DNA from 4 places in the Mesorhizobium sp. M0152 genome. Region 1 is predicted to be linked to each of the others. Evidence: predicted binding sites of a transcription regulator. Region 1 holds the regulator's gene; each other region holds the start of a gene.
What was found. Region 1 encodes PhoB, which activates phosphate uptake and scavenging genes when phosphate is short. Its sites were predicted from a motif close to TGTCATNNANCTGTCAT; they were not measured.
Positions count from the first base shown of each region.

Region 2: ppk2 (polyphosphate kinase 2) is a predicted target of PhoB. The motif match lies at 6,228-6,244, and genes of this name have one in related genera.
Region 3: NKJ26_RS28345 (RNA degradosome polyphosphate kinase) is a predicted target of PhoB. The motif match lies at 1,528-1,544, and genes of this name have one in related genera.
Region 4: phnF (phosphonate metabolism transcriptional regulator PhnF) is a predicted target of PhoB. The motif match lies at 4,215-4,231, and genes of this name have one in related genera.

Region 1 is NZ_JAMYTH010000021.1:97,978-106,213, reverse strand. It holds gene pstC (phosphate ABC transporter permease subunit PstC) at 1-322, shown strand, start outside; gene pstA (phosphate ABC transporter permease PstA) at 319-1,635, shown strand; gene pstB (phosphate ABC transporter ATP-binding protein PstB) at 1,651-2,475, shown strand; gene phoU (phosphate signaling complex protein PhoU) at 2,513-3,220, shown strand; gene phoB (phosphate regulon transcriptional regulator PhoB) at 3,239-3,928, shown strand; gene NKJ26_RS20955 (ROK family protein) at 4,262-5,503, opposite strand; gene xylF (D-xylose ABC transporter substrate-binding protein) at 5,773-6,813, shown strand; gene NKJ26_RS20945 (sugar ABC transporter permease) at 6,959-8,236, shown strand, end outside.
Region 2 is NZ_JAMYTH010000006.1:17,777-26,012, reverse strand. It holds gene NKJ26_RS08570 (LacI family DNA-binding transcriptional regulator) at 1-285, opposite strand, end outside; gene NKJ26_RS08565 (hypothetical protein) at 447-590, shown strand; gene NKJ26_RS08560 (hypothetical protein) at 647-796, shown strand; gene NKJ26_RS08555 (DUF423 domain-containing protein) at 811-1,176, opposite strand; gene NKJ26_RS08550 (MFS transporter) at 1,220-2,473, opposite strand; gene NKJ26_RS08545 (GntR family transcriptional regulator) at 2,592-3,257, shown strand; gene NKJ26_RS08540 (DUF982 domain-containing protein) at 3,347-3,607, shown strand; gene NKJ26_RS08535 (hypothetical protein) at 3,663-3,815, opposite strand; gene NKJ26_RS08530 (glycosyl transferase family 90) at 4,015-4,986, shown strand; gene NKJ26_RS08525 (aldo/keto reductase) at 5,029-6,072, opposite strand; gene ppk2 (polyphosphate kinase 2) at 6,351-7,271, shown strand; gene NKJ26_RS08515 (dihydrofolate reductase family protein) at 7,592-8,236, opposite strand, start outside.
Region 3 is NZ_JAMYTH010000043.1:353-5,595, reverse strand. It holds gene NKJ26_RS28355 (FAD-dependent monooxygenase) at 1-1,199, opposite strand, end outside; gene NKJ26_RS28350 (zinc-finger domain-containing protein) at 1,219-1,464, opposite strand; gene NKJ26_RS28345 (RNA degradosome polyphosphate kinase) at 1,709-3,904, shown strand; gene ppx (exopolyphosphatase) at 3,904-5,243, shown strand, end outside.
Region 4 is NZ_JAMYTH010000031.1:47,468-55,703, forward strand. It holds gene NKJ26_RS25215 (sugar ABC transporter ATP-binding protein) at 1-1,046, shown strand, start outside; gene NKJ26_RS25220 (ABC transporter permease) at 1,043-2,011, shown strand; gene NKJ26_RS25225 (zinc-binding alcohol dehydrogenase family protein) at 2,087-3,106, shown strand; gene phnF (phosphonate metabolism transcriptional regulator PhnF) at 3,448-4,191, opposite strand; gene phnG (phosphonate C-P lyase system protein PhnG) at 4,312-4,773, shown strand; gene phnH (phosphonate C-P lyase system protein PhnH) at 4,773-5,384, shown strand; gene NKJ26_RS25245 (carbon-phosphorus lyase complex subunit) at 5,386-6,498, shown strand; gene NKJ26_RS25250 (alpha-D-ribose 1-methylphosphonate 5-phosphate C-P-lyase PhnJ) at 6,495-7,388, shown strand; gene phnK (phosphonate C-P lyase system protein PhnK) at 7,385-8,161, shown strand.

The DNA.
Region 1 (8,236 bases):
CGAGACGATCAAGCGGGTGATCCTTCCGGCCGCACTTCCGGGCATCGTCGGCGCCATCTTGCTGACCGCTTCGCGTGCTATCGGCGAGACGATGATCGTCGTGCTGGCCGCCGGCGTTGCCGCCAATCTCACCATCAACCCATTCGAGGCGATGACCACCATCACCGTCAAGATCGTCAACCAGCTGACCGGCGACCTCGAGTTCAACTCGCCGCAGACGCTGGTCGCCTTTGCGCTCGGCCTTACGCTGTTCGCGCTGACGCTGGTGATGAACATCGTCGCGCTCTACATCGTGCGCAAATACCGGGAGCAGTACGAATGACCGACATCCCCATGGGTTCTGTGGTCCCGGCGGCAGCTCATCCGCGCCGCGACATCGGTCTGAAGGCCCGCTACGCAGCGGAACGCCGCTTCCGCATCTATGGCGTGCTGGCGATCTCGGTCGGCCTGGCGTTCCTCGCCATCATGCTCGTCACCATCGTCTCCAAGGGCTACACCGCCTTCTGGCAGACGACGGTGACGCTGCCGATCAGCTTCGACGAGAAGGTGATCGATCCCTCCAATAAGCGCGCCACCGATTCGAGCGTGCTGATCAAGGCAAACTATCCCAAGCTTGCGGACAACGCGCTGATCGCCAAGCTCGGCATCGATCCCGCCAACAAGCCGATGGTCATGAAGCTCAAGGGGTTCCTGTCGGAGGGTGCCCGCGTCCAGCTGCGCGACATCGTCGCCGCCGACCCGTCGGTCATCGGCACGACGCGGAACGTCGATATCCTCGCCGCCGCCAATCTCGACTCCGCCTTCAAAGGCCAGATCGATCTCGGTGTCGACGAAGCGCGCCGCAAGGTGTCGGACCAGCAGATTGCGTGGATGAACAAGCTCAAGGCCGAGGGCTTGATGGCCGAGCATTTCAACACCGGTTTGTTCTCCTATGGCGCCTCCAGCCGCCCGGAAACCTCGGGCATGGGCGTGGCGATCATAGGCTCGTTCTACATGATGGTGATCGTGCTGCTCTTGGCGCTGCCGATCGGCGTCGCGGCTTCGATCTATCTTGAGGAATTCGCCAAAAAGAACCGTCTCACCGACCTGATCGAAGTCAACATCAACAATCTGGCGGCGGTGCCGTCGATCGTCTTCGGCCTGCTTGGACTCGCTGTGTTCATCAATTTCCTCGGCATGCCGCGCTCGGCCGCTTTCGTCGGCGGCCTGGTGTTGACGCTGATGACGCTGCCGACGATCATCATAGCCACGCGGGCCGCTTTGGCCGCCGTGCCGCCATCGATCCGCTCGGCGGCGCTCGGCCTTGGCGCGTCCAAGATGCAGATGGTGTTTCAGCACATCCTGCCGCTTGCCGCCCCCGGCATCCTCACCGGCACCATCATCGGCCTGGCGCGGGCGCTCGGCGAAACCGCGCCGCTGCTGCTGATCGGCATGGTCGCCTTCGTCGCCGACTATCCGAAGACGCCTTTCGATCCGGCCACGGCGCTGCCGGTGCAGATCTACATGTGGGCCAACGAGGCAGAGCGCGCCTTCGTCGAGCGCATGTCGGGTGCCATCATCATCCTGCTCGTCTTCCTCATGGCCATGAACATCACAGCGATCGTGCTGCGGCGCCGCTTCGAACGGCGCTGGTAAAAGAAGGCATCTGGTATGAACATCATGACCGAACAGTCCCTCGAAAACGCAGTGGGCGACAAGATGAGCGCCAAGTCGAACGAAGTGATCAAGATGCGCGGCGACAAGGTCGGCGTGTTCTACGGCGAGAAGCAGGCGCTGTTCGACGTCAATCTCGACGTCCGCCAGAACCAGGTGACGGCGCTGATCGGCCCCTCCGGCTGCGGCAAATCCACCTTCCTGCGTTGCCTCAACCGCATGAACGACACCATAGACTCGGCGCGGGTAACCGGCAGGATCACGTTGGACGACGAGGACATCTACGACAAAAACATCGACGTCGTCGAACTCAGAGCTCGCGTCGGCATGGTGTTCCAGAAGCCCAATCCGTTCCCGAAGTCGATATACGAGAACGTCGCTTACGGTCCACGCATCCACGGCTTGGCCAAGGGCAAGGCCGACATGGACCAGATTGTCGAATCGAGCCTGAAAAAGGCGGCGATCTGGAACGAGGTGAAGGATCGCCTGCAAGAGCCGGGCACCGGTCTTTCCGGCGGCCAGCAACAGCGCCTGTGCATTGCGCGCGCCATCGCGGTTTCGCCAGAGGTGATCCTTATGGACGAGCCCTGCTCGGCGCTTGACCCGATCGCCACCGCGCGCGTCGAGGAACTTATCGACGAATTGCGCCAGAACTACACGATCGTCATCGTCACCCACTCGATGCAGCAGGCAGCGCGTGTGTCGCAGCGCACGGCGATGTTCCATCTCGGCTATCTGGTCGAGGAGGGCGCTACCGACAAGATGTTCACCACTCCCGACGACAAGCGCACCCAGGACTATATCACCGGCCGGTTCGGTTGAGCAGTCCGGGCGAATTTACAGACACGAGGACAAGGTCATGGCCGAACACACAGTCGCAGCCTTCGACGAGGATCTAGGGCAGATCAGCAGGCTGATCAGCGACATGGGCGACCTCGCCAGTTCGATGGTCGGCGGCGCCACCAAAGCGCTGCTGAACACCGACAACGCTCTCGCGCAACGCGTCGTCTCCGATGACGCGATCATGGATGCGCGCCAGCGCGAGCTCGACGACCGCGCCATCACGCTGATCGCCAAGCGTCAACCGATGGCCGACGATCTGCGTCACGTCGTCGGCTCGATCCGCATGGCCGGCGACCTCGAACGCATCGGCGATCTTGCCAAGAACATCGCCAAGCGCGTCGGCACGGTCGGCCTCACCGCCACGCCGCGTGACCTGTCGCATTCCATCGATGCGATGGCGCAGCTGGTGCTGATCCAGGTGCAGGGCGTGATCGAGGAATATGCGGCGCGCGATGCCGCCGCGCTGACGACGCTGCGGGCCAACGACGAGCGCATCGACGTCAAATACACCTCGGTGTTCCGCGAACTGCTGACCTACATGATGGAAGATCCGCGCAACATCACCGCTTGCACGCATCTGTTGTTCTGCGCCAAGAATCTGGAACGCATCGGCGACCACGTGACCAACATCGCCGAAAATGCCTATTATGTCCTGACCGGTACGCAACTGCCCGCCAATCGTCCGAAGCAGGACGAAACGGCGATGTCGGCGCCGGCGGCCTGACGGCGGGGTGACCGGGCGATGATCGCGCCACGCATCATGGTGGTGGAGGACGAGGAGCCGTTAGGCGTGCTGCTCCGCTACAATCTGGAATCCGAGGGTTACCAGGTCGAGGTGGTGACGCGCGGCGACGAAGCCGAGATCCGGCTGCAGGAAAACGTGCCGGACCTTCTGGTGCTCGACTGGATGGTGCCGGCGGTTTCCGGCATCGAACTCTGCCGGCGCCTGCGAATGCGCGCCGAGACCGAGCGATTGCCGATCATCATGCTGACGGCGCGCGGCGAGGAAAGCGACCGCGTGCGCGGCCTTTCCACCGGGGCCGACGACTATCTGGTCAAGCCGTTCTCGACGCCGGAATTCATGGCCCGGGTCAAGGCGCTGCTGCGCCGCGCCAAGCCGGAAGTGCTGTCCAGCGTGCTCAAGGTCGGCGACATCGTGCTCGACCGCGAATCGCACCGGGTCTATCGCAAGAAAAGCGAGATCCGGCTCGGGCCGACCGAATTCCGCCTGCTCGAATTCATGATGCGCCATCCCGGCCGCGTGTTCTCGCGCAGCCAGCTGCTCGACAATGTCTGGGGCGAGACGATCTACATCGACGAGCGCACGGTGGACGTGCATGTCGGCCGGCTGCGCAAGGCGGTCAACAATGGCCGCATGCCCGATGTCATCCGCACCATTCGCGGCGCCGGCTACGCGATCAGGGAAGATTAGGTCTTTGGCGCGGAAGTTCCGTCAGATTGGGCTTCCGAAGGCGGGTCTCGGAGGTTTTGCGACTAGCCGAAAACGGCAGTCACTTCGTCATCCACGGGCGTAGCAAGGAGCGTAGCGACGCAGCGCAGACCCGAGGATCCTGTGCCGCGACTTCGGAGTGCTGCCACGATGCAGAATTCTGCTCCCCTGCACTCCACGACTACGGTCGCGGCAGGATCCCAGGGTCTCCGCGACGGAGCTTCGCTCCTGCTGCGCCCTGGGATGACGACATTGGGACGACTTCGGCAATATCCAAAATCGACGATGGTCTGCGGCATCGACGGCGGACGCCACTCAGGCTACGTTCTTTCCAGTGCCAGCTCTCGCCTGCACGCCAGGCGCGAAAATCTCCTGGTCGACGAAGGTCAGCGCGCGCATGGCGCAACCTTCCCTGATCAGCGGCAGTTCGTTGGGCTCGGTGTCGAAGGAAATCGATTCCGAGTGCTGGCCGCCGGCGGTCTGGGCGATGGCCTCGCGCAAGGCCGGCTCGATCAGGTCGAAAGCGGCGGCGCTGACGCCGACCATGGCGACAGGCGCCGGGTCGATCAGCGCGAACAGGCTGCCGAGGCCATAGCCGAGCGCCTCGCCGGCCTTGCGATAGGCCTCGCGCTCCGGTCCGTCTTTTTCGCGCGCCGAGGCCGCCAGCGTACGCATGTCGGCGTCGCTGACGTCGACCGGCTCGGTGTCCTCGCCAAGCTGCCTCGCATTGCGCCAGATCGCATAATTGCCGGCATAGGCCTCGACGCAGCCGCGCCGTCCGCAGCGGCAGAGCGCGCCGCCTGGCCGATGGATCATGTGGCCGAACTCGCCGCCCGAGGAATGGGTGCCGGTGAACAGTTCGCCTTTCAGCACCAGGCCCATGCCGATGCCGTGGGAAAGCAGGATGGCGATGAAGTCGTCGCGATAGCGCTGGGGATCGCGCCAGCGCAGCGCCACCGCCATCATGTTGCAGTCATTCTCCGTGGTGGCGGGAATGCCGAACTCGGCCTCGAGTATGTCGGCGAAGGCGATATCGGTCTGCGGCGTGATCGGCGACCACAGCATGGACCGCGCATCGGTGTCGGTGATGCCCTGGATCGCCAGCGCGATGCGGGCGACGCGCCGGACGTCGAGGTCGGGGTCCTCGATCCGGCGCCGCACGATGGCGACGCATTCGCCGATCAGCGCCTCGCGCGCCATGGTCAGCGTGTCCAGCCGGCGCTGCTCCTCGGCGATCACCTGGCCGGCATAGTCGATGACGGCGACGGACAGGAAGTTCAGCGACAGCACCACGGTCATCACCGCCGCCGCCTCCGGGTTGAGGCCGAGGCCGACCTGTGGGCGCCCGCGTTTCAGCGAGCCCGTCTCGCTCGGCTTGCCCTCGGTCAGGATGCCTTCGCCGATGAGGTCGGAGGAAATCGCCGATATGGTCGAGTGGCTGAGGCCGGTGGTCGCGGCGATCTCGGTGCGCGAGGGTTGGCTGGCACGGCGTACGGCCGCGATCACCATCGCCCGGTTGCGCCGACGCAAATCGTCGTGACGGATTCCGACCGACATGCTTCTCTCATATCCTCCCTGTCGCCGTGGTTCTTCCTGTCCCTCGAACGCTGCCGGCAACGTGGGCAAATACTGGCAGAAGCATGCGGTGCTGTCATTATTTATTCGGGGCTCGAAAAAAATTCGAGAGGACATCAAAATCCATCAGAATCGATGTTGACAGCGTTCCGGGGATGGACCAGTGTTTTTTCGAGGCTCGAAAAAATAGAGCCTCTGTGCCGGCCTTCGGGCCAGTTTGGTCGCGCCTTACGCGGCGCAGGGAGGATAACATGAGAAGATTCACAGCTGCCATCCTGGCGGGTGTCGCCATGTCGCTGACGCTTGCGTCGGTCGCCCAGGCGAAGGACAAGGTCATCGGCGTTTCGTGGTCCAACTTCCAGGAAGAGCGCTGGAAGACCGACGAAGCCGCCATGAAAACGGCGATCGAGGCAGCCGGCGACAAGTACATCTCCGCCGACGCGCAGTCCAATCCCGGCAAGCAGCTCACCGATGTCGAGAGCTTGATCTCGCAGGGCTCCAACTCGCTGATCATCCTGGCGCAGGATGCTTCGGCCATTGGCCCGGCGGTGCAGAAGGCGCTGGACGAAGGCATTCCGGTCGTCGGCTATGACCGGTTGATCGAGAACAAGGACGTCTTCTACCTGACCTTCGACAACAAGGAAGTCGGCCGCATGCAGGCCCGCGAAGTGTTCAAGGCCAAGCCGGAAGGCAACTATGTCTTCATCAAGGGCTCGGGTTCCGATCCGAATGCCGATTTCCTGTTCTCGGGCTCGATGGAAGTGCTCAAGGAGGCTATCGACAGCGGCAAGATCAAGAATGTCGGCGAGGCTTACACGGACGGCTGGCTGCCTGCCAACGCCCAGAAGAACATGGAACAGTTCCTGACCGCCAACGACAACAAGGTCGACGCCGTGGTCGCGGCCAATGACGGCACCGCCGGCGGCGTCGTCGCGGCGCTGACGGCGCAAGGTCTTGCCGGCACCGTGCCGGTCTCGGGCCAGGACGGCGACCACGCCGCGCTGAACCGCATCGCGCTCGGCACGCAGACCGTGTCGGTGTGGAAAGATGCTCGCGAGCTCGGCAAGACCGCCGCCGAGATCGCCTCGCAGCTGGCCGACGGCAAGAAGACGGCCGAGATCGCCGGCGCCAAGGACTTCACGACCCCGGGCGGCAACACCGTCAAGTCGCTGTTCCTGACCCCGGTTGCCATCACCAAGGATAATCTCAACCTCGTCATCGACGCAGGCTGGATCAAGAAGGACGAGGTCTGCGCGGGTGTCGCCGCCGGCAGCGTCGCGGCCTGCAACTAAAGGGCTGGCCTCTTCCTGCATTCTCAACGCCGCGGCCCCAAGCCGCGGCGTTTTCTCAAAAAGATTTGTTTTTCCGCATCAGGCGGATAGCTTCTAGGCTGGGTTTCGGTATCCGCGTCAGACGGCCAGCCGGTGCGAGGAAATCATGACCGACATCACGTCCACTACCCCGCAGGGCGACACCGCGCGCGCGTCGGAACTCGGCGCGGTCGCCCGGTTCCTGAAGGCGACCGAGATCGATACCCGCATGCTCGGCATGATCGGCGCGCTGCTGGTCATCTGGATCGGGCTGCACGTCATTTCCAGCCTGCGCCTCGGCGTCAATCCGTTCGATTTCGACAGTCGTACCTTTCTCACGCCGCGCAATCTGTGGAACCTGTCGGTGCAGACATCCGCGGTCGCCATCATGGCCTGCGGCATGGTGCTGGTGATCGTCATGCGCAATATCGACCTGTCCGTCGGCTCCGCCGAGGGCTTGATCGGCATGGTGATGGGCTTTGCGCAAGTGCATTTCCTGGTGCGGTTTGTCGGGCTCGAACTCGGCAATCCGTGGATCTGGGTTCTGGCGCTGGTCATCGGCCTGGCGCTCGGCTTGCTGATCGGCGCTTTTCAAGGTTTCATCATCGCCTATCTCGAAGTGCCGGCCTTCATCGTGACGCTTGGCGGCTTGCTGGTCTGGCGCGGTGCCGCCTGGTGGATCACCAGCGGCCAGACCGTGGCGCCGCTCAATGCCACCTTCCAGTTGATGGGCGGTGGACCGGCGGGATCGATCGGCGCGACATGGAGCTGGGTCGTCGGGATCGTCGCTTGCCTTGGCGTGGTGTTTGCGCTGTTCAATGGACGGGTGCAGCGCAAGCGGTTTCGTTTTCCGCTGCGTCCGATCTGGGCCGAGACGCTGCTCGGCGCGGTCACCTGCGCCGTCATCATGGGAGCCGTGTGGCTGGCCAACTCCTATCCCTGGCCTGTCGGCATCGTGAACCGATACGCGGCCGCCAACAACATCACCGTGCCCGAGGGCGGCCTGTTCATTGCCCATGGCATCGCCATACCGGTGCTGATGGCGATCGCCGTCGGGCTGGTCATGACCTTCATCACCAAACGCACCCGTTTCGGCCGCTATGTCTTTGCCATCGGCGGCAACCCGGAAGCCGCCAATCTCGCCGGCATCAACACGCGCTGGATCACCATGAAGGTGTTCATGATCATGGGGGTGTTGGCCACGATCGCCGCCGCGATCTCGTCGGCCCGGCAGAATTCGGCCACAAATGCGCTCGGGACGCTCGACGAACTGCTGGTCATCGCGGCCGCCGTCATCGGCGGCACGTCGCTTGCCGGCGGCTCGGGAACGATCATCGGGGCCATGCTCGGCGCGCTGCTGATGCAATCGCTGCAATCGGGCATGGTGCTGCTCGGCGTCGACTCG
Region 2 (8,236 bases), on a different contig from region 1:
GGCCATCATGACACGCGCAAAGGGATCGTCGAAGAAGTAGGAGAGGGGCTCTGCCGTCGCCACGCCGATGGCGTTGACCTTGCCGGCCCGCAGCAGCCGGCCCTTGGGATCCGGGCCGCCATAGCCCATCGCCTCGGCCGCAGCCTTGACCCGTTCACGGACTTCCTCGCGCACGATCTCGGGGCGGCTGAAAACATTGGATGCGGTGCCGTGCGAAACACCGGCAGCCTTGGCGATGTCGGCCAGCCGGACGGGTCGTCGATTGCCTGCGGTAAGTGGCGCCATTCTGCGTGCCTCCTGACCTGCATTTAGCACGTTCTTGAGTTGCATCTAGTATTTTCGTTGGATCGATTCAATTTATTGCTTGACCGGCGCTGGCCGAAGACCTATGTTTGAATCGATCCAAAGTGGCACATTCGCCTGCTGGATTGCCGAGGAGGAGCATCATGCACCCCGTCAACTATCTGTTCGAAGATATCTATCGCAACGACTGGAATATCGGGCCCACCACCGCCAGGCGTAAGCCGCGCGACGGTGCCGGCCCGTGGGTTCGCGACCTGCGTTTTCTCGTGAGGCGCAAGCGGAGCTGACCGGCGGCATTTTTTTGCCCATCGATTGGATCGATTCAAGCACAGGGAGACAGACCATGCATCCCATCAATCATCTGTTCGCAGACATTTACCGCAATTACTGGGGCATCTCGCCGGCTGCCGAGCGGCCGGAGGCGCGGCGCCTGGCAAAGCCCGCCACGCGCAACCGTGACTTCTGGGGCCGGCCAGGACGCCGTCGGGACTGAGCCTCGCCGAATGCTCAGGGACGCGGACGCACCAGGGCGGAGACCGCGATCGCCATCCACCCGGCGATGAGCAGGCTGCCTCCGATTGGCGCCGACATCGGAAACAATCTCGCGCCGGACAAATCGCGCGCGACAAGGTCGCCAGCGAAAAGCAGGAGCCCGGCCAAAAGCACGAGGCTGGCGATCCGCAGGAAGCGGTTCGCGCCAATGAGGCCAACGGCCAGAAAGACCGGGGCGTGCATCAGCAGGAAGGACGCGGCCGTGCCGGTGAAGGCGCCGCCACGATGCGCCGCCGCCGCCGATAGCGCCACCCCCGCCGCGCCGACGAGACCGCCGGCAAACACAAGGACACGGCTGCCGTTTGGATCGGCGAGGTTCATGTTGGAGCGCTCCCTTGTGCGGTTGGTCCGGCCGGGCAAACCCTCAGGGCTCGCCTGCCTCAAGCATCATATGCCGCGTTCGCCGCGACTGAACAATCCAGTTGTAGACCGCTCCTCCTGCCATCAGCACCGATGTGCCGAGAAACACAGCCGGCATGCCGAAACGGCCGCCCACGAAGCCGCCGGCCAGCGGCCCTGCGACCTGTCCGACATACTGCGCCGAGATCGACAGGCCCAGCACATTGCCGCCGACGCCGTCCGGCACATTGTGCCTGATAACGCTGGTGATGCACGGCAGCAGGCCGCCAAGCGCCAGGCCCATCAGGAAGCGCAGGCCGATCAGTTGCCAGCTATTGGTGACGAAGGCCTGCGGGATGAGCAGCAGGGCCGAGACGGCCAGCGCCCCGACGACGACGTTCCAGTGGCCAACGCGATCGGCAAGCTTGCCGAGCCATGAGGCGGAGACAATCGCGCCGAGCGCTGTCGCCGACATCACGACGCCGGCGACCAGCGTCACCCGGCTCTGATCCTCGATGAGCTGCTGCACGTAGACCGTGATGATCGGCTCGATCGACATGGTGGCGAAGGCGAGCAGCATGCCGGTGGTCAGCATGGCGACGACCGGACGCTTGTCGGGAACCTGCGACCAGCCGCTTTTCGGTTTCGCCGCCGACGCGGCTTTTGCCGCCTCGGTTCGCGTGTTCTCCTTGATCAGGAACGTCGTTGCCAGGAAGGCAACAAAGATGACGCCGCCGGACAACAGGAAGGTCGCGCGAATGCCGATCAGTGGCGGCAGCGCGCCGCCCAGCAGGGGGCCGACCAGCGAGCCTGCCGTGATCCCCGCCGACAACACGCCCAGGGCCCAGCCGGAGCGGTCTTTCGGCGTCTGCATGGCCACCAATATGGTCGAACCCGAGGAATAGCCGCCGGCAAAACCGATCAGCAGGCGCAGCAGCACCAGTTGCCAGACGGTCTCGACCATTCCCGTCAGCGACATGCAGAGCGCCATGCCGAAACTGGCCCGCACCAGCATCAGCTTGCGGCCGTAGCGGTCGCCAAGACGTCCCCACAGCGGCGCGACCATCGCCGCGGCGAAGAAGGTCGCCCCATAGGCGATGCCCGACCACTGCACGATCGCCACATGGCCCTCGGCGCCCAGCTGTTCGACGTAGAGCGGCAGGAAAGGCAACAGCAGGGTCATGGCAATGAGCGTGCTGAACGAGCCGGCGAAGCAGACGGCGAGATTGCGCCGCCAGTGGATGTTGTAGCCCTGCTGTTGCGTATTGTCCTGTGCCATTGCCTTGCCTGCCGAATGTCGGGGGGATTGTAGCGGATACCAATTTGGGATACCAAGCTGGTATCCGTCATGGACCTCAGCCTCGCCGCTGTCAATGCGGCCTCGAAAGGGAAACGCGATGTCGCAAATGCAGAACGTCGAGCGGCAGCTTCGCGAGATGATCCTGGGGTTGGAGATCGGGCCCGGCGAGCGCCTGACCGAGCGTTGGATCGAAGGCCGCTTCGGCGCCTCGCGCACCCCGGTCAGGGCGGCGCTGCTGCGGCTGGAGACCGAGGGGCTGGTCGGCAGGGACGGGCGCGGCTGGACGGTTTCACCCATCAATCTGGCCGAACTCGAGCAGATCGCGGTCTATCGCGAGGCGGTCGAGATCGCGGCTGTGCGGCTGACGAGCGCCCAAGCCGACAGAAGCGCCGTCGATGTGATCGAGGCAATGCTCGATTCCTGCGACAACGAAACGCCGCGCGAGGAATGGCATCGTATCGGCATGGATTTTCACATCGAGTTGGCGCGCCTGTCAGGCAACGAATTCCTGTTCCGGGCCGTTCGCGATGCCATGACACGGCTGTCGCGGGCTCGCTGGCTGGAGGTTCGCGATCAAGCTGCGCTTGTTCGCGCCTGGGCCGAGCATCGCGCCATTCTGGCGGCGACACGCCTTGGCGACGGCGATGGAGCCGCGCGCTTGCTTTCGGCCCATATCATCGGCAGCCGCGACCGGCTGGTCACGTCGCTCGCCAACGATCGACGCGGTCTTCGCGCCAGGGGATTTGCCGTCGTCGCTGCCTAGCTGGGGCAGGGCCATGCGAAAAGTTTCCGGCCGAACGTGAAGCGCACTTTCGGCCTCGCTTCACGGGCGCCGATGGCGTAAGAGCGGCGATGGAAAACAACCGATTTGAAACACCCGTGACCGTCAAGTCCGTCACGGCGGGAAGCACTCAGGTCCTGCGCTCGGCAAGGGAGGCTTCCGATTACCTTCTCAACAGCTGGCCCGGAAAGCGCAGCCCTAAGCATCGCGCGGCGCTGCAGGCCTGCCACGACGCGCTGGCCGGGGACAAGCCGGCCATGAACGCCAGGCGCGCCTTTATCGCGGCGGCGCGTGAAGTGGACGTTTTCGTCAGCGACAAGGCTCCTGCCTGATTACAGGACGACAATGGAGATTGAGGCACGGCCCGCATTCGCGGGCCGCATGCCGTCATTCTTCCGTTTCGGTCTCAGTCTCGCCTTCGCCCTCGGGTTTCGAACGTTCCCGCGCCGCGACCTTGGCCGCCTGCTTCTCGGCCTTCTTGGCCGCTTTCTGGCGGTCGCGTTCCTTGCGTTCCTGATCGTAGTTTGGTGCTCGCGCCATACCGGCTCCTTTTTTGATTGGCCCTGGGGCTCTGACCCTGCCTAGGAGCATTGGCTGCCAAACACAACAGCCGGAGCGAAACTATCCGGACGTCACAACGATCTGTTCGGGGACTTGCAAGATGCGCGGCACAATGGTGTAGGAAGTGCCGGGGCGCCGACCTATTGAGAGCTGCCTGTTTATCTTGATCAAGTGAGCTATGGCCACAATTGCGCGAACGACCGCAAGGGTTTTCTACTATGCGCGCAACTTTGCGCGCGATGCCGTCCCGCAGGCATTGTTCCGCCGCAGATTGGGCGCTCACCTGGAGATGGCGAGGCTTTCGGGCGAAGCGGCGCGCCGGCGCCTGAATTACTACAACAAGCTGCAGGATGGCTTCGTGCCCAGCCCCGATGCCGTGCGCATCAACAGGCTGCCCTTCACGCCGACCATGTACTATTACGACCTGAAGGAATTTGCCCGCTACTTCGATCCCGGATTGCTGATCGACCTGGAGTTCGGCGACGTGATCGACGTGCCGAAGGTGCCGTCGATCGTCAAGGATAGGCCGATCCGCGCCGACGACAAGAACGCGGTCATCATGAAGCTCGACAAGTTCCGTCACTTCCAGATGCCGGCCGATGCAACCGCATTCGCCGACAAGCTCCCGGCCGTGGTCTGGCGCGGCGATCTCAACAATCCGATCCGGACAAGATTTCTGGATGCGGTGTGTGACCTGCGGTTCTGCGACGCCGGCTCGCACAAGCCGAACGCACCGGCCGAGTACAGCAAACCCTATCTCAGCATCAGCCAGCACCAGCGTTATCGCTACATTGTTTCGCTCGAAGGCAATGACGTGGCGACCAATCTCAAATGGATCCTGAATTCCAACTCGCTTTGCTTGATGCCGCCGCCGACATACGAGACATGGTTTGCCGAAAAGCAACTCGAACCCGATGTCCATTATGTGCCGCTCGAATCGGACTTCGCCGATCTCGCGGAACGCGTGGCTTATTTCGAGCGGCACCCCGAACGGGCCGAACGCATCATCGCCGCCGCGAACGCCTATTGCCGGACATTCGCCGACGAGCGGACCGAGCAGGCGATCTCCCTGCTCGTGCTCTATAAATACTTTGTGCTCAGCGGCCAGGTCAAACCGGACGCAGAGGTCTGGCGCTTCATTTCGGGTTAGCCGCCGGCGGGTATCGCCCGCCAGATGATCGAAAATCGCGGGTCAGACGCCGCATCGGTCAATCACGAGGTCGGCGGCGCCAAAACGGTCTTTTGCCGTCAGTTGCTGGTGCCAGTAGGGGTAGAGCAGGGGCGGCCTGCTGACCGTGTCGAGGCGCCCGCGTTCGTCGTCCGAGAGCGCAAGGCTTGCGGCTGCGATATTGTCCTTGAGCTGCGTTTCGCTGCGCGCGCCGATCACCAGCGAACTGATGGCAGGCCGGCCGAGCAGCCAGGCGAGGGCCACCTGCGCGGCCGACACGCCGCGCTGAGTACCGATCTCAACGAGGATATCGACGATCCGCCACAGCCGGTCCTCATCGCGGATCGGCGGTTCCGACCAGCCGGCGAGTTGGCGGGCGGTCGGGCTGTCGCGGCGGTATTTGCCGGAAAGCAATCCGCCGGCGAGCGGGCTCCACACCAGCACGCCCAGCCCCTGGTCGACCGAAATCGGCAGCAGCTCGTATTCGGCCTCGCGCGCCTCCAGCGTGTAGTGGATCTGCTGGGTGACGAAGCGCGGCTGGTGGTGGCTGTCGCTGATGGAGAGCGCCTTCATCACCTGCCAGCCTGAATAGTTGGAACAGCCGACATAGCGAACCTTGCCTTGGGTAACCAGCGTGTCGAGCGCGGCAATGGTTTCCTCCAGCGGGGTTGCACCGTCCCATTCGTGCAGGAAGTAAATGTCGATGACATCGGTCTTCAGGCGCTTGAGGCTCTTCTCGCATTCGCGGATCAGATGATAGCGCGACAGGCCTTCATCGTTGGGACCATTGCCGATCCGCATCCGCGCCTTGGAGGCTATCAGCACGTCGCCCTTGCGCTTGCCGCCGAGCGCTTCGCCGATGATCTCCTCGGAAATGCCGTTCGAATAGACATTGGCGGTGTCGATCAGGTTGATGCCGGCATCGATGCAGATGTCGATCATCCGGCGTGCCTCGTCGAGGTCGGTCTTGCCGACAGCCGAAAACGCGCCGGCGCCGCCGAAGGTCATGGTTCCCATGGTCAGTGTCGAAACTTTCAAGCCGGAACGGCCGAGGGTGCGGTATTCCATGTCGGTCCTCGCGATTGCATTGGGAAAAGGAGGGGAAGGGTAGCCCCGATGTAGCAGGTATTTGTAGGACAATTTGGATCGTTTGTCGCCATGCCACGACGACGGATCGATCATGCCTCGCGGATTTGTAGCGGCGGCGGCGGTCAAGACCAGGCTGCAATAAAACCGTCATTGCCGGCCTATACTGAAGTCGGCTCAGGTGTTGCCATTCCCGGACGCAGGTCAGGAGCTTGGAGCGCCTGACGTGACCGACAGGGCTTGCAAGCGGAGCAGCGAAAATGACCGAGGAAAAACAGAATTCTCCCGCCAAGGACTGGCTCGAAGCAGAACTCGCCGACACGCTCGACGAAGACTATGAGCTCGAATTATCGGAGCCGGCGCTGTCGATGGAGATCGCCAAGATCTACAAGAACTCGCATCCGCCCTCGATCGATCGCATGCAGTATTTTCGCGACTTGATCGCCTTGCAGTCGGAATTGATCAAGCTGCAGTCCTGGGTCGCCCATCACAAGAAGAAGCTGGTGGTGATTTTCGAGGGCCGCGATTCCGCCGGCAAGGGCGGCGTCATCAAGCGCATCACCCAGCGGCTCAATCCGCGCATCTGCCGCGTCGTGGCGCTGCCGGCGCCGACCGAGCGCGAGAAGTCACAATGGTATTTCCAGCGCTATGTCCCGCATCTGCCGGCGGGCGGTGAGATCGTGCTTTTCGACCGCTCCTGGTACAACCGCTCCGGCGTCGAGCGGGTGATGGGGTTCGCCGGGCCGGACCAGGTGGAAGAGTTCTTCCACGACGTGCCGGAGTTCGAGCGCATGCTGGTGCGCTCCGGCATCACGCTGGTCAAATACTGGTTCTCGATCACCGACGAGGAGCAGCAGATGCATTTCCTCATGCGCATCCACGATCCGATGAAGCAGTGGAAGCTGTCGCCGATGGATCTGGAGTCGCGCGTGCGCTGGGAGCAATACACCAAGGCCAAGGAAGAGACGTTCGCCCGCACCAACATTCCCGAGGCGCCATGGTTCATCGTCGAGGGCAACGATAAGAAGCGGGCGCGGCTGAACTGCATCGACCATCTGCTGCAGCAGGTTCCCTACGAGGAAGTGCCGCACGAGGAGATATCGCTGCCGGAGCGCGTCTTCAACCCGGAATACGAGCGCCAGGTGCTGCCCGGCGAGCTTTACGTGCCGGAGAAGTATTGATGGACTACTCCCTTCTTCCCGTCACTATACGGGAAGAAGGTGCCGGTCCACCCTCCGAAGCTGCTGCGGAGGACCGGCAGGCGGATGAGGGGCGGCGCCGACGTCGATGGTTGAATCCTCACAAATCGCTGCGTAGGCTCAATTTATTCTGCTACCATGTTGCCATCAGTGATATTCCCGGCGACGCAATATTCGACCGGTTGCGCCGCCCCTCATTGCCCTGCCGGGCATTTCTCCCCGTATAGTGACGGGGAGAAAGAAATCCGCACCACGGGTTTTGCCAATCACCACAGTCGCAGACGACACGTTCACACTATTTCTTAAGCCCGCTTGATGGCCACATGCGTGGCAAGCGCCGTAGCTACCTGCTCGGTACATTGATAGCCGAGCTTGAGCATATCCAACCCTGAAAACAGGCTCTCTCCCCTCCCAAGCAACACCGGCGAGATCGCCAGATGCATCTCGTCGATCAATCTCTCCTGCAGATATTGCCGGATGGTGGCGACGCCGCCACCGACCCGCACATCCTTGCCACCCGCCGCCGCCTTCGCCTGCTCCAGCGCCGAATGGATGCCGTCGGTCACGAAATAGAAGGTCGTGCCTCCTTCCATCGTGATGGGTGCCCGCTCGTGGTGCGTCAGCACGAAGACCGGCACGTGGTAGGGAGGGTTGTCGCCCCACCAGCCTTTCCAGCTGTCGTCAGGCCATTCGCCGCGGATCGGCCCGAACATGTTGCGGCCGAGGATCCATGCGCCGACATTCTCGAAACTGCGCGCCGCAAAATCCTCATCGGCGCCGGTCGTCGCGCCGCCCTCTTCGCCGAACATTTTCCGAAAGGTGCGGGTGCTGAAGGCCCATTTGTGCACGGCTGGGCCGCCGACGCCGAGCGGATTTTGCAGATCCTGGTCCGGACCGGCACCATAGCCGTCAAGCGACAGACTGAATGCATTGACGCGAAGCTTGGA
Region 3 (5,243 bases), on a different contig from region 1:
CAGTCCAAATCGGCTGCGAGCTTCTCCGGCGCCCGCATTTTCAGGAACAGGTTGCGGGCGATGGCCACCGGGCCGGCGGCGTGCCAGGCCAAGCGGTTGATGGCGCCGCGACGAGCGACCTTGGCGACACGCGGACGCCGCAGGCCTTCCCAGATTTTAAGACTTTGTGCCGGATCGTCGGGGAAATCGGCCATGGCACCGGCAAGCATTGCGGCGTCTTCGATCGCCATCGCCGCGCCTTGCGCCGCGAATGGCGTCATCGCGTGCGCCGCGTCGCCGATCAGCGCGATGCCGCCCGGCATGGTCCAGCGCTGCTTCGGGTCGACCGTATGGAGCGGCCAGGTCAGCCACGGGCCGGCCAGTTCCATCAGCCTTGGAAGGCCTGGCGCGGTGCCGCGCATGGCGCCGGCGAGAATGCCGGGATCGGCATGCCCGGACCAGCCCTCGGCAATGCGCTCGCCCTTGGTGAAGGCGACAAGATTGAAGGCATCCCCCTTGCTGACGGGATATGCCACCATATGGAAGCCCGGATGCAGGAAGGTCGTGACGCAGTCGGTTGCGCCGATCGCGGCAAAGGCCTGTCCGGCGGCGCTATCGGCCGCGATGGTGGTGCGCCAGGCCAATTCGCCGGAAAAGCGGCTTCGTGGCGAGGTGGCGCCGTTGGTCGCATCGACGATCGCGCGCACCGAAGACCAGACACCATCGGCACCGACCAGCAGGACGCCTTGGGACTGGGCGATCTTGCCGTCGATGTCGAATGTCGCCGTGACGCCATGGCCGCTGGCGGCAACGCTGCCGACGCGCGCACCGGTGGCAAGATCTATATCCGGCATCTCTGCAACCCGGGCCATCAGCGCGCTCTGCAGGTCGGCCCTGTGAGCGACGAGATAAGGCGCTCCCCAACGCTTCTCAGCGGTCTGTCCAAGCAGCACGCGCGCCAGTTCGCGCAATGTCGCGGCGTCCTTCAACACCACCGCCTCCGGCCGCACCGCAGCCGGCAGTCGATCGAGAACGCCAAGCTGGCGAAGGATGCGTGAAGCGTTGGGAGACAGTTGCAGCCCGGCGCCCACTGCTTCAAGGCGCTGCGCCTGCTCGAACAGTTTTACGCGATAGCCGCGTTCGGCAAAGGCAAGTGCTGCGGTCAGCCCGGCGATGCCGGCCCCGGCGATGACGACCTGCCGGGACCGCGTATCGTCCATCAGCCTTGTCGCGACGGGATCAGGCGGCCTGATCGATATAGAGGCAGCCTGCCGGCAACGTTTCCGTCGCCCTCAGCTGCGGCGAATAGCGGTAGAGCGTCGAGCAATAAGGGCAGACCTTCTCATTGTCGTCGCCCATGTCGAGAAATACATGCGGATGGTCGAAGGGCGGATTGGCGCCCGTGCACATGAATTCCTTGACGCCGATGTCGATCGCCGGGTGGCCCGCATCGTTCTGAAAATGGGGAATGGAACCGCCAGCCATCATCGTCTCCTTAACGCAGTCTCTTCTGCATCTGGATCATAACCGGTCTGTTTGCAAGTTCGATGAAATGAAACTGTCGCAAAAGCCTGTCAGAGGATAAGTTAAGCCGGTTAACGCATGATCCCGAAAACCGGTGTCGGTTTTCAGGGTCATGCGTCGCTTTGAAGTGGGTAGGGCGTCCTTTGCGCGTCGCCAGGGCGCGCGGCGCTCTAGCCGGCTAGTGGATGCGAAACGAGCAGGAACCATGAACGAACTGAAGCCGGTACAGAGTGAATTCATCAATGTCGAGGCGGCGAGCCCGGAAGGCGGCAACCCGGACCGTTTCGTCAATCGCGAGTTTTCCTGGCTGCAGTTCAACCGGCGCGTCCTCGAGGAATCGCTGAACCTCAATCATCCGCTGCTCGAGCGCGTCCGCTTCCTGTCGATTTCGGCCGCCAATCTCGACGAGTTCTTCATGGTGCGCGTCGCCGGCCTTGCCGGCCAGGTCCGCGAGGGCATCGTGCTGAAGAGCCCCGACGGCCGCACCCCCCAACAGCAACTCGAACAGTTGCTGCGCGAGGTCGAGCGGCTGCAGGAGGACCAGCAGAAGAGCCTTTCGGCGCTGATGGTGCTGCTCAACAAGGAAGGCATAGAGAGCATCACCCGCGATGCGCTGACCAAGGATGAAAAAACCTGGCTGGAAGAGCATTTCCAGGACCAGGTGTTTCCGGTGCTGACCCCGCTGTCGATCGACCCGGCGCACCCGTTCCCGTTCATCCCCAATCTCGGTTTCTCGATGGCGTTGCAATTGCGCCATCGCAAGAACGGCGAGGAGATGAGTGCGCTTCTGCGCTTGCCGGTGGCGCTGAAGCGCTTCATCCGCTTGCCGGACCGCAAACACCATGTCCGCTTCATTCCGCTGGAGGAAGCGGTCGGTCTCTATATCGGCAAGCTATTCCCAGGCTATGAGGTCAAGGGTTCCGGCACGTTCCGCATCATCCGCGACAGCGATATCGAGGTCGAGGAAGAATCCGAGGACCTCGTGCGCCTGTTCGAGACGGCGCTGAAGCGCCGCCGTCGCGGTTCGGTGATCCGCATCGAATTCGATATGCTGATGCCGGCCGAACTGCGCGAATTCGTCGCCGGCGAACTCAGCGTTTCGTCAAGCCGTATCAGCGTCCTGACCGGCCCGCTGGCGCTCAGTCAGATTTCCGAGATCGTCGCCGTCCCCCGCGACGATCTCAAGTTCACACCCTACAATCCGCGCTTTCCCGAGCGCATTCGTGAGCATGGCGGCGACTGTTTTGCCGCCATCCGCGAGAAGGATATCGTCGTCCACCACCCCTATGAATCCTTCGACGTGGTGGTGCAGTTCCTGCGCCAGGCGATGGCCGATCCCGAAGTGGTGGCGATCAAGCAGACGCTCTATCGCACGTCCAACGACAGCCCGATCGTGCGTGCGCTGGTCGACGCGGCCGAGGCCGGCAAGTCGGTGACGGCGCTGGTCGAACTCAAGGCGCGTTTCGACGAGGAAGCCAACATCCGCTGGGCGCGCGACCTGGAGCGTGCCGGCGTGCAGGTCGTGTTCGGTTTCCTTGAGCTGAAGACCCATGCCAAGATGTCGCTGGTGGTGCGGCGCGAGGACGGCAAACTGCGCAACTACGTGCATCTCGGCACTGGCAATTATCATCCGGTCACGGCGCGCATCTACACCGACCTGTCCTTCTTCACCACCGACCCGACGATCGCGCGCGACGTCGCACAGCTGTTCAATTTCATCACCGGCTATGCCGAGCCGACCGCCGAAATGCGGCTGGCAATCTCGCCGTTCACGTTGCGAAACCGCATCCTGCGGCACATTTCCGACGAAGCCGCCCACGCGCTGGAGGGAAGGCCGGCGCGCATCTGGATGAAGATGAATGCGCTTGTCGATCCCATTATCATCGATGCGCTTTATGACGCCAGCCGCGCCGGGGTCGAGATCGACCTCGTCGTGCGCGGCATCTGTTGCCTGCGGCCGCAGGTGCCGGGCCTGTCGGAAAACATCCGTGTAAAATCGATCGTCGGCCGTTTTCTCGAGCACAGCCGCATCTATTGCTTCGGCAATGGCCACGGCCTGCCGGCGGACGAGGCGATCGTTTACATCTCTTCGGCCGACCTGATGCCGCGCAACCTCGACCGCCGCGTCGAGACCATGGTGCCGATCACCAATCCAACTGTGCACGAACAGGTTCTGGGCCAGATCATGCTGGGCAACATCATGGACAATCAGCAAAGTTTCGACGTATTGGCTGACGGAACCTCCCGGCGCGTCGTGCTTGAGGAGGGTGAGGAACCGTTCAACGCGCAGGAATATTTCATGACCAATCCGAGCCTGTCTGGACGGGGTGACGCGTTGAAATCGCACGCACCGAAGCGGATCGCGCAGTTCAAGCGCCGCAAGAAGAACGCCGCGGCCTGATGCTGTCCGATTCCCAGGGCCGGCTGCAGGATCGCCGACCGCTGTCCATCATCGACATCGGCTCGAATTCGATCCGACTTGTCGTCTATGAAGGGCTGGCGCGGTCGCCGACCATGCTGTTCAACGAAAAGATGCTGGCCGGCCTCGGTCGCGGCATCGTGTCGACGGGGAAGCTCGACCCCGAGGGCGTGACGCGCTCGATGGAGGAGTTCCGCCGCTTCCGCGCGCTCTCCGATCAGGCCGGCGCCGAGCACATGTACGTGCTGGCCACCGCCGCCGCTCGTGAGGCGATCAACGGTCCCGATTTCATCCACCGTGCGGAAGACGTGCTCAAGACCGAGATCCGGGTGATCAGCGGGCGTGAGGAAGCCCATTATTCGGCGCTGGGCGTCATCTCGGGCTTCCACCCGGCCAATGGCATTGCCGGCGATCTGGGCGGCGGCAGCCTTGAACTGGTCGACGTCAATGGCGAGGCGATCGGTGACGGCATAACGCTGCCGCTGGGCGGCCTTCGTCTGCAGGACATGGCGAAGAACTCGCTCGCCCAGGCGGCGAAGATCACGCGCGACGAATTGGGACGCGCGAAGCTGTTGAAGGGTGGACAGGGCAGGCCCTTTTACGCGGTTGGCGGCACCTGGCGAAATCTCGCCCGGCTGCACATGGAAATGAACAACTATCCGCTTGGCGTCATGCATCATTACGAGATCGGCGTCGAAAGCACCGCCAATTTCCTGCGGCAAGTGGCCAAAAGCGAGATCGAGAAGGTCAAGGGCATCGAAGGCGTTTCGAAGAACCGCCGCTCGTTGCTGCCTTACGGCGCCGTCGTGCTGCAGGAGATCATGGCGGCGATGCAGCCGTCGAAGATCATCGTCTCGGCGCTCGGTGTGCGCGAAGGGTTTCTCTACTCGCTGCTCGACAAGGCGGAGCAGAAGGCCGATCCGTTGATTTCGGCCTCGGAGGAACTCGCCCGGCTGCGTTCGCGCTCGGTCACACATTCGCATGAACTGGTCGACTGGACCGCCAGGTCTTTCGCCGCCTTCGGCATCGCCGAGACCGATGATGAGGCGCGTTATCGCCACGCGGCTGCCTTGCTGGCCGACATCGGCTGGCGCGCGCATCCCGAATATCGCGGCAGGCAATCGCTCAACATCATCGCGCATGCCTCCTTCTTCGGTGTCGACCATCCCGGCCGCGCCTTTCTGGCGCTGGCCAATGCGTATCGTCACGACGGCATCTTCAACGAATCGATCGCACCCGAGATCAAGGCGTTGGCGACGCCGCGTTATCTGGAACGGGCGCGGGTGCTGGCCGCGATGATGCGCGTCGTCTACCTGCTGAC
Region 4 (8,236 bases), on a different contig from region 1:
CTACCGTGCGCGGCACCAAATTCCTGATCTTCGACGAGCCGACCGCTTATCTCACCCGCAAGGAAGCCGACCAGCTCTTCACCCTGATCCGCCGGCTGAAGGCCGAGGGCGTGACGATCATCTACATCAGCCACCGCATGGAGGAAGTCTTCGAGCTTGCCGACCGTGTCTCGGTGCTGCGCGACGGCACGCTGGTCGGCACCAGAAACATCAGCGAGACCGACGACGCCGAACTGGTCAAGATGATGATCAACCGCTCGATCGAGCAGGTCTATCACAAGGAGCACTTCACGCCGGGCGCAGCGATCGTCGAGGCGAAGAACCTCTCCGGCAAAGGCTTCGAAAATGTGTCGATGACGGTCCGCGCCGGCGAGATCGTCGGGCTCTACGGCCTGATCGGCGCCGGCCGCAGCGAATTCGTCACCACGCTCTACGGCCGCCATCGCAAATCGGCCGGCCAGGTGCTGTGGGAAGGCAAGGAAGTCCAGATCAATTCCGAGCATGACGCGATCAAGCTTGGCATGGCACTGGCGCCGGAAAGCCGCCGCGACCAGGGCCTGTGCCTCAATCTGCCGGTCGGCCTCAATCTCAATCTGCCGATCTACAAGCGCATCTCGAACAATCTGCTGATCTCCAGCGCGCAGGAGAAGAGCCAGGCCGACCGCCAGATCGCCGATCTCAGGATCAAGACCCCGACGCGCAATGCGCTGGCGTCCAGCCTGTCCGGCGGCAACCAGCAGAAGATCGTTATCGGCAAATGGCTGGCGCATGGCGCCAAGCTGTTCATCTTCGACGAACCGACGGTCGGCGTCGACGTCGGCACCAAGGCCGAGATCTATCGCCTGTTCGGCGCACTGCTGTCTAAGGGCGCCGGCATCATCCTGATCTCGTCCTATCTGCCCGAGGTCTATGAACTGGCCGACACGCTGCACGTGTTCCGCCGCGGCAAGCTGGTGGCCACGCACGGGTTCCGCACCGCCGATCACGAGGAAATTCTCACGCAGGCGCTCGCCGAGAAACAAGAAAAGCTGGGAGGAAAGACATGAGCACCGAGGCGATCCCCGCCGAAAAGCCCAAGCGCAACTACAACGCCCTGTTCGGGCTGACTCTGCTGGCGCTGCTGGTGCTGCTGTGGATCATCCTGTCGCTGGCCACGTCGAGCTTCGCCTCGGCCAACAACATCTCGAACCTGCTGCGCCAGGGCTCGATGATCGCGATCCTGGCGGTCGGCCAGACCTTCGTCATTATCACCGGCGGCATCGATCTTTCCGTCGGCGCCGTGGTCGGCTTCGCCACCGTCATCGCGGCGATGCTGATCAATGCTGGCGTGCCGGTCTTCCTCGCCATCCTGATCACCTTGCTGGTCGGCGTCGCCATCGGCCTGTTCCATGGCTTCGGCATCGTCAAGATGGGGCTGCCGCCCTTCATCATCACGCTGGCGACGCTGACGTCGTTGCGCGGCATCGGCCTTTTGATGACCAACGGCAATTCGATCTCGATCAACAACGATGCCTTCCAGGAATTCTCCCGCAACTCTTCCCTCGGCGTCCCAAACTTGTTCTGGATGGTGATCCTGGTCGGCATTCCGGCCTATGTCTTTCTCCATCACAGCCGGTGGGGCCGTTATCTCTTCTCGGTCGGCTCCAACGCCGAGGCCTCACGCCTGTCCGGCGTCAATGTCCAGCGCACCATCTACATGGCCTACACGCTGTCTGGTCTCTGCGCGGCATTCGTCGGCGTGCTTCTGGCGTCGCGCATCGGCATCGGCAATCCGACCCAGGCCGAGGGATGGGAATTGCAGGCGATCGCCTCATCGGTCATCGGCGGCACCTCGCTGTTCGGCGCGGTCGGTTCTGTGCACGGGCCGCTGCTCGGCGCTTTCATCCTCGCCACCATCAACAACGGCGCCAACCTTTTGAACGTCAATGCGTTCTGGCAGCGCATCATCACCGGCGTGCTGATCATCGTCATCGTCTATTTCGACGGCCTGCGCCGCCGCGGCGGCAAGTAGATCGCCTAGCCCAATCAACCGCCGGCCCTTGCCGTTTTCAGGGCCGGCGGTGCCTTGAACAGACTGGATTGAAACATGAAAGCTGTCGTCTGCCGTTCGCCCGGCGACCTTGTCCTGGAAGATCGTCTGGCACCGGGCGCACCGCCTGCCGGTTGGGCACTGGTGGCGGTCAGTCATGTCGGCATCTGCGGCACCGACTATCATATATTCGAGGGCAAGCACCCGTTCCTCGCCTATCCCCGCATCATGGGCCATGAAGTGTCGGGGACGATCGTCGAAACCGGTGAAGGGGTTGAGCTTGCCGTTGGCGAGCCGGTGATCATCAACCCCTATCTCTCCTGCGGCAAGTGCATCGCCTGCCGGCACGGCAAGCCAAATTGCTGCGTCCGGATCGAAGTGCTCGGCGTGCATCGCGACGGCGCCATGTGCGAACAGATCCTTGTCCCGGAACAAAACCTCTATCCAGCCAACGGCCTGTCGCTGGCTGATGCCGCAGCCGTCGAATTCCTGGCCATCGGCGCACATGCGGTGCGACGCTCCCGCGCCGATCCCGGTGCACGCACGCTGGTAATCGGCGCCGGCCCGATCGGGCTGGGCACCGCCATCTTCGCCAGCATCGCCGGGCTCGATGTGACGCTACTCGACATGAGCAGCGAAAGACTTGGCTTCGCGGCGAATGAACTCGGCTTCCAGACCCTCGACGGTTCGCGCGGCGCGGTGCCGGACCTGGTGAAGCAGGCGACCGGCGGCGAAGGCTTCGATGTCGTCTTTGATGCCACCGGCAACACCGCCTCGGTGCAATCGGCCTTCGCCCATGTAGCGCATGGCGGAGCTCTGGTGCTGGTCAGCGTCGTCAAGGACGACATCGTCTTTTCCGATCCGGAATTCCACAAGCGCGAAATGACATTGATCGGCAGCCGCAATGCATTGCGTGCCGATTTCGACCATGTCGCCGCATCGATCCGCAACGGCACCGTGCCATTGGCCAAGCTCGTCACCCACCGCACCACTTTAGCCGGCACGCCGCGCGACCTCGCCCGCTGGGCGCACGAGAAATCCGGCCTGATCAAGGCCGTCATCGAGGTAGGATCATAATATGGCAGGCGGTGAACCGGCCCGAATTGACGACGCCCCGCGCAGGTCGACCCCCACTCCGTCTCGGCTTCGCCGAACCACCTCTCCCCCGATCGACGGGGTAGAGGAAGCGGTGCGAGCCCATTGCAGCTAACGCTCCTCAACCAGACTCCCTCCTTCTCCCGCCGCCAGCGGGCGCCCTTCCTCTCCCTCCGGAGGGGGGAGAGGTGGCTCGGCGAAGCCGAGACGGAGTGGGGGAAGGCGGTCCTCAAACGCCAAGCCGCTGACAAGTGAGCGCGACCGAGCTGGTCTGATATCCGCGTGAGTCAGATAGATCACGGCCTCATATAGGCCGGCACTCCCTACAACGCCGACAGTTTCAGCTCGATCCGCTCGGCCGGGAATCGCGACTCGGAAAACTGGATCGGTTGGCCGTCGGGCGTGATGTTGACGGCGACCGTGACCAGCACGATGGCGCCGGGCTGCAGCTCAAGGTCGGCGAGATCGGCCGCATCGGCATGGCGCGCCGACAGCACGGTCGATTGCCTGAGATAATCGTCTATGCCGAAACGCGCCAGCGATGCGGTGATCGAACCCGTCTCAGCCATCGCCGCATCAATGCCGGCAAAGCGGCTCGCATCGAACCAGGCAGCGGCGCGCGACACCGGGCGCCCATCGGCCTCGCCGCGTGTTTCCAGCCGGATCACCTCGGCTCCCTTGGCAAGCCCAAGGCCCTTCGCGACACGCTGGCTGGCCTGCTCGACCGAGGAAGCGAGCAGCACGATGTGCCGCTCCGACGCCTGCCCTTGCAGGCCCGTGGAAAAGCGCGTGCGCGCTCCGATTGGATAGGACAGCCGTTTTCGCGACAGCACGAAGGTGCCGCGTCCCTGTTCGGCTCGCAGTATGCCTTCCTGCACAAGGGCCGATATGGCGCTGCGCACAGTGTGGCGATTGACGCCGTAACGCTCGGCCAGCGCCACCTCCGGCGGCAGCGCCTCATTCTCTGCGAAATCGCCGCTGGCGATGGCGTGCAGGATCTTGTCGGCAATCTGCCGCCACAACGAGACGCCGCTGCGGCGCTCGATGCTATCAGCCGTTACAGCCATGAATTGCCCCGCCTTCTACCGCTTGTCATCCATCCGTCATGGACTCGCGTTAGGTAATATGTATAATTTGTATAGTCGTCTATATCAATAGACAAATCTGCCAAAAAGGACCCATTGCTGATGCGAGGACAGGAAGCCCGCGACCAAGCCGAGCGCAAGGCCGCCATGGCAACGCTGGCACAGTCCAGCCGCGACGATATCGTTCGGCTCTGGAACCAATCCGACCTGCCATCGGAAGCCGAGCTGCTGCGCGGTCCGGAGACCGGCCTGGTCACGATGCGCGGCCGCATCGGTGGCGGCGGTGCGCCGTTCAATGTCGGCGAGGCAACGGTTACCCGCGCCACGGTCAGGCTGCCATCCGGACAGGTCGGCCATTGCTATGCGCTCGGCCGCGACAAGCAGAAGGCAAGGCTGGCGGCAATCGCCGACGCGCTGTGGCAGGACCCGGCCCACCGCAACGAGGTCGAGACCAGGCTTATCGCACCTCTGCGGTCGGCTCTGACTGCCGCACGTGAAAGCCGCCGCGCCGAGACGGCGGCAACGAAGGTGGATTTCTTCACCATGGTTCGCGGAGAAGACTGATGGACATCGCAGCACAATCGATCGAGGGCGGTTTCGCCGATCCGGTCTTCAACGCCCAGAGCGTGTTCCGTGCCGTCATGAACGCGATGGCGCGGCCGGGCACAGAGCAGCCCCTGCCGGCCTTCGCCCGCCCGCCGGCGCCGCTCTCCGCAACCGCGGGCGCGATCGCGTTGGCGCTGTGCGACAACGACACGCCGCTTTGGCTGGACCCGTCTTTGCAGGCTTGCGCCGCGATCAAATCCTGGATTGGTTTCCATACCGGTGCGCCCTTGGCCAACACGCCGGCCGATGCGCATTTCGCCTTCGTCGCGGCTCCGGCCGAGATGATGGCGCTCGACGGCTTTTCACAAGGCACCCAGGACTATCCCGACCGCTCGACGACCTTGATCCTGCAAGTCAGCGATCTCGTTTCGGGCGCTCTCCTTCTGCTCGAGGGCCCCGGCATTGAAACCAGGGCCACGATCGCGCCGGCGCGCATGCCGCGTCATTTCGTCGAGCAGTGGAAGCAGAATATCAAGCGTTTTCCGCGCGGCGTCGACATCATCCTCGCCACATCAGAAGGCATAGCCTGCCTGCCGCGCACGACGCGCATCACGACGATGGAGGCGTAAGATGTATGTCGCGGTAAAAGGCGGCGAAGCCGCAATAGCCAACGCCCACAGCCTGCTCGCCGACCGCCGGCGCGGTGATCGTTCGGTGCCGGCCCTTCGTCTCGACCAGATCGTCGAGCAATTGGCGCTTGGCGTCGACCGGGTGATGAGCGAGGGCTCGCTCTACGACCGGGAACTGGCCGCACTCGCCATCGTCCAGGCGCGCGGCGACATGATCGAGGCGATCTTCCTGGTGCGCGCCTATCGCACCACGCTGCCGCGCTTCGGCTACACCATCCCGATCGACACTGGTTCGATGCAAGTCGAGCGGCGGGTGTCGGCGACCTATAAGGACCTGCCCGGCGGCCAGTTGCTCGGTCCGACGTTCGATTACACGCACCGGCTGCTCGATCCCGAGCTTGCCGCCGGCGGCGACGTTGCCGAGCCGCTGCTGCGCGAAACCGAAGCGGAGGCCATGCCGCGCGTCTCGGCGATCCTGGCCCGAGAAGGCCTGATCGAACCCGATGGCGACATGCCACAAGACCACGTTCCCGGCGACATCACTCGCGAGCCGCTGGAATTCCCGATGGCGCGCGATATCCGGCTGCAGGCGCTGTCACGCGGCGATGAGGGTTTCCTGCTGGCGCTCGGCTATTCCACGCAGCGCGGCTATGCCCGCAACCATCCGTTCGTCGGCGAGATCCGCATCGGCGAGGTCGAGCTGGAGCTCGATGTGCCGGAACTTCCTTTCGCGGTGCCGCTCGGCACAGTCCGCGTCACCGAGTGCCAGATGGTCAACCAGTTCAAGGGCTCGGCCAAGGCACCCCCGCAGTTCACCCGCGGCTACGGACTGGTCTTCGGACAGAGCGAGCGCAAGGCGATGGCGATGGCGCTCTGCGACCGGGCGCTGCGCGCCAACGAGTTGGGCGAGGATGTTGTCGCCGCCGCGCAGGACGAAGAATTCGTCATCTCGCATTCCGACAATGTCCAGGCGACCGGCTTCGTCGAACATTTGAAGCTGCCGCACTACGTCGACTTCCAGGCCGAACTCGACCTCGTGCGCCGCATGCGTGCTGAATACGACGCCCGCGAAAATCCTGAGAACGTCGAAGAGAAGAGGGAGGCAGCGGAATGACCGTGCAACCGACCGACATCGCCACCTACAACTTCGCCTACCTCGACGAGCAGACCAAGCGGATGATCCGCCGGGCGATCCTCAAGGGCATCGCCATTCCCGGCTATCAGGTGCCGTTCGCTTCGCGCGAGATGCCGATGCCCTATGGCTGGGGCACCGGCGGCGTCCAGGTCACCGCTTCGATCATCGGGCCCGACGATGTGCTGAAGGTCATCGATCAGGGCGCCGACGACACCACCAATGCCGTCTCGATCCGCGCCTTCTTCAAGAAGGTCGCCAATGTCGCGGTGACAACAGATACAGCCAGCGCCAGCATCATCCAGACCCGCCACCGCATCCCCGAACATCCGCTGGCGGCGGGCCAGGTGCTGGTCTATCAGGTGCCGATTCCCGAGCCCCTGCGCTTCCTCGAGCCGCGCGAGACCGAAACGCGCAAGATGCATGCGCTGGAGGAATACGGCCTCATGCATGTCAAGCTCTACGAGGACATCGCCAAGCACGGCCGCATCGCCACCACCTATGCCTATCCGGTGAAGGTCGAGGGTCGCTATGTGATGGACCCGTCGCCGACGCCGAAATTCGACAATCCCAAGATGCATCGCTCGCCGGCGCTGCAGTTGTTCGGCGCCGGTCGCGAAAAGCGCATCTACGCGGTGCCCCCCTTCACCGACGTCGTCAGCCTCGATTTCGAGGATCATCCGTTCGAGGTGCAGACCTTCGACCAGCCCTGCGCGCTGTGCGCGGCCGCGAATGTCTATCTCGACGAGGTCATCCTCGACGACCATGGCGGCCACATGTTCGTCTGCTCCGACACCGATTATTGCGAGAAACGGCAGGCGGACGGCCATCGAGGCCACCTCGCCCCAGAAACAATGGAGCCGTCGCAATGACCGACGAACCGCTGCTGCGCGTCTCGGCGCTATCCAAATTCTACGGCTCGCGCGTCGGCTGCGACAACGTCTCCTTCGATCTGTGGCCGGGCGAAGTCCTGGCGGTCGTCGGCGAGTCCGGCTCCGGCAAGACGACGCTGCTCAACTGCCTGTCGACGCGTCTGCTGCCCAGTTCCGGCACCGCCAGCTACCGCATGCGCGACGGCCAGTTCCGCGAGCTCTACCGCATGAGCGAGGCCGAGCGCCGCTTCCTGATGCGCACCGACTGGGGCTTTGTCCACCAGAATCCGGCCGACGGGCTGCGCATGACGGTGTCGGCCGGCGCCAATGTCGGCGAGCGGCTGATGGCGGTCGGCGACCGCCACTACGGCAAGATCCGCGCCACGGCCGTCGACTGGCTGTCGCGCGTCGAGATCGACGAGGACCGCATCGACGACGAGCCGCGTGCCTTTTCCGGCGGCATGCGCCAGCGCCTGCAGATCGCCCGCAATCTCGTCACTGGGCCACGACTGGTGTTCATGGACGAGCCGACAGGCGGCCTCGACGTCTCGGTGCAGGCACGCCTGCTCGATCTGCTGCGCGGGTTGGTCACCGATCTCGGCCTTGCCGCAATCGTCGTCACCCACGACCTCGCAGTGGCACGACTTCTGTCGCAGCGCATGATGGTGATGAAGGACGGCCGTGTCGTGGAAAGCGGCCTCACCGACCGCGTGCTCGACGATCCGCGCGCGCCTTACACACAGCTGCTTGTTTCCTCAATTCTACAGGTTTGAAGATGCTTGTTCCGGCGTACCCCCCTCTGGCCTGCCGGCCATCTCCCCCTCAAGAGGGGAGATTGGCAGCTTCCA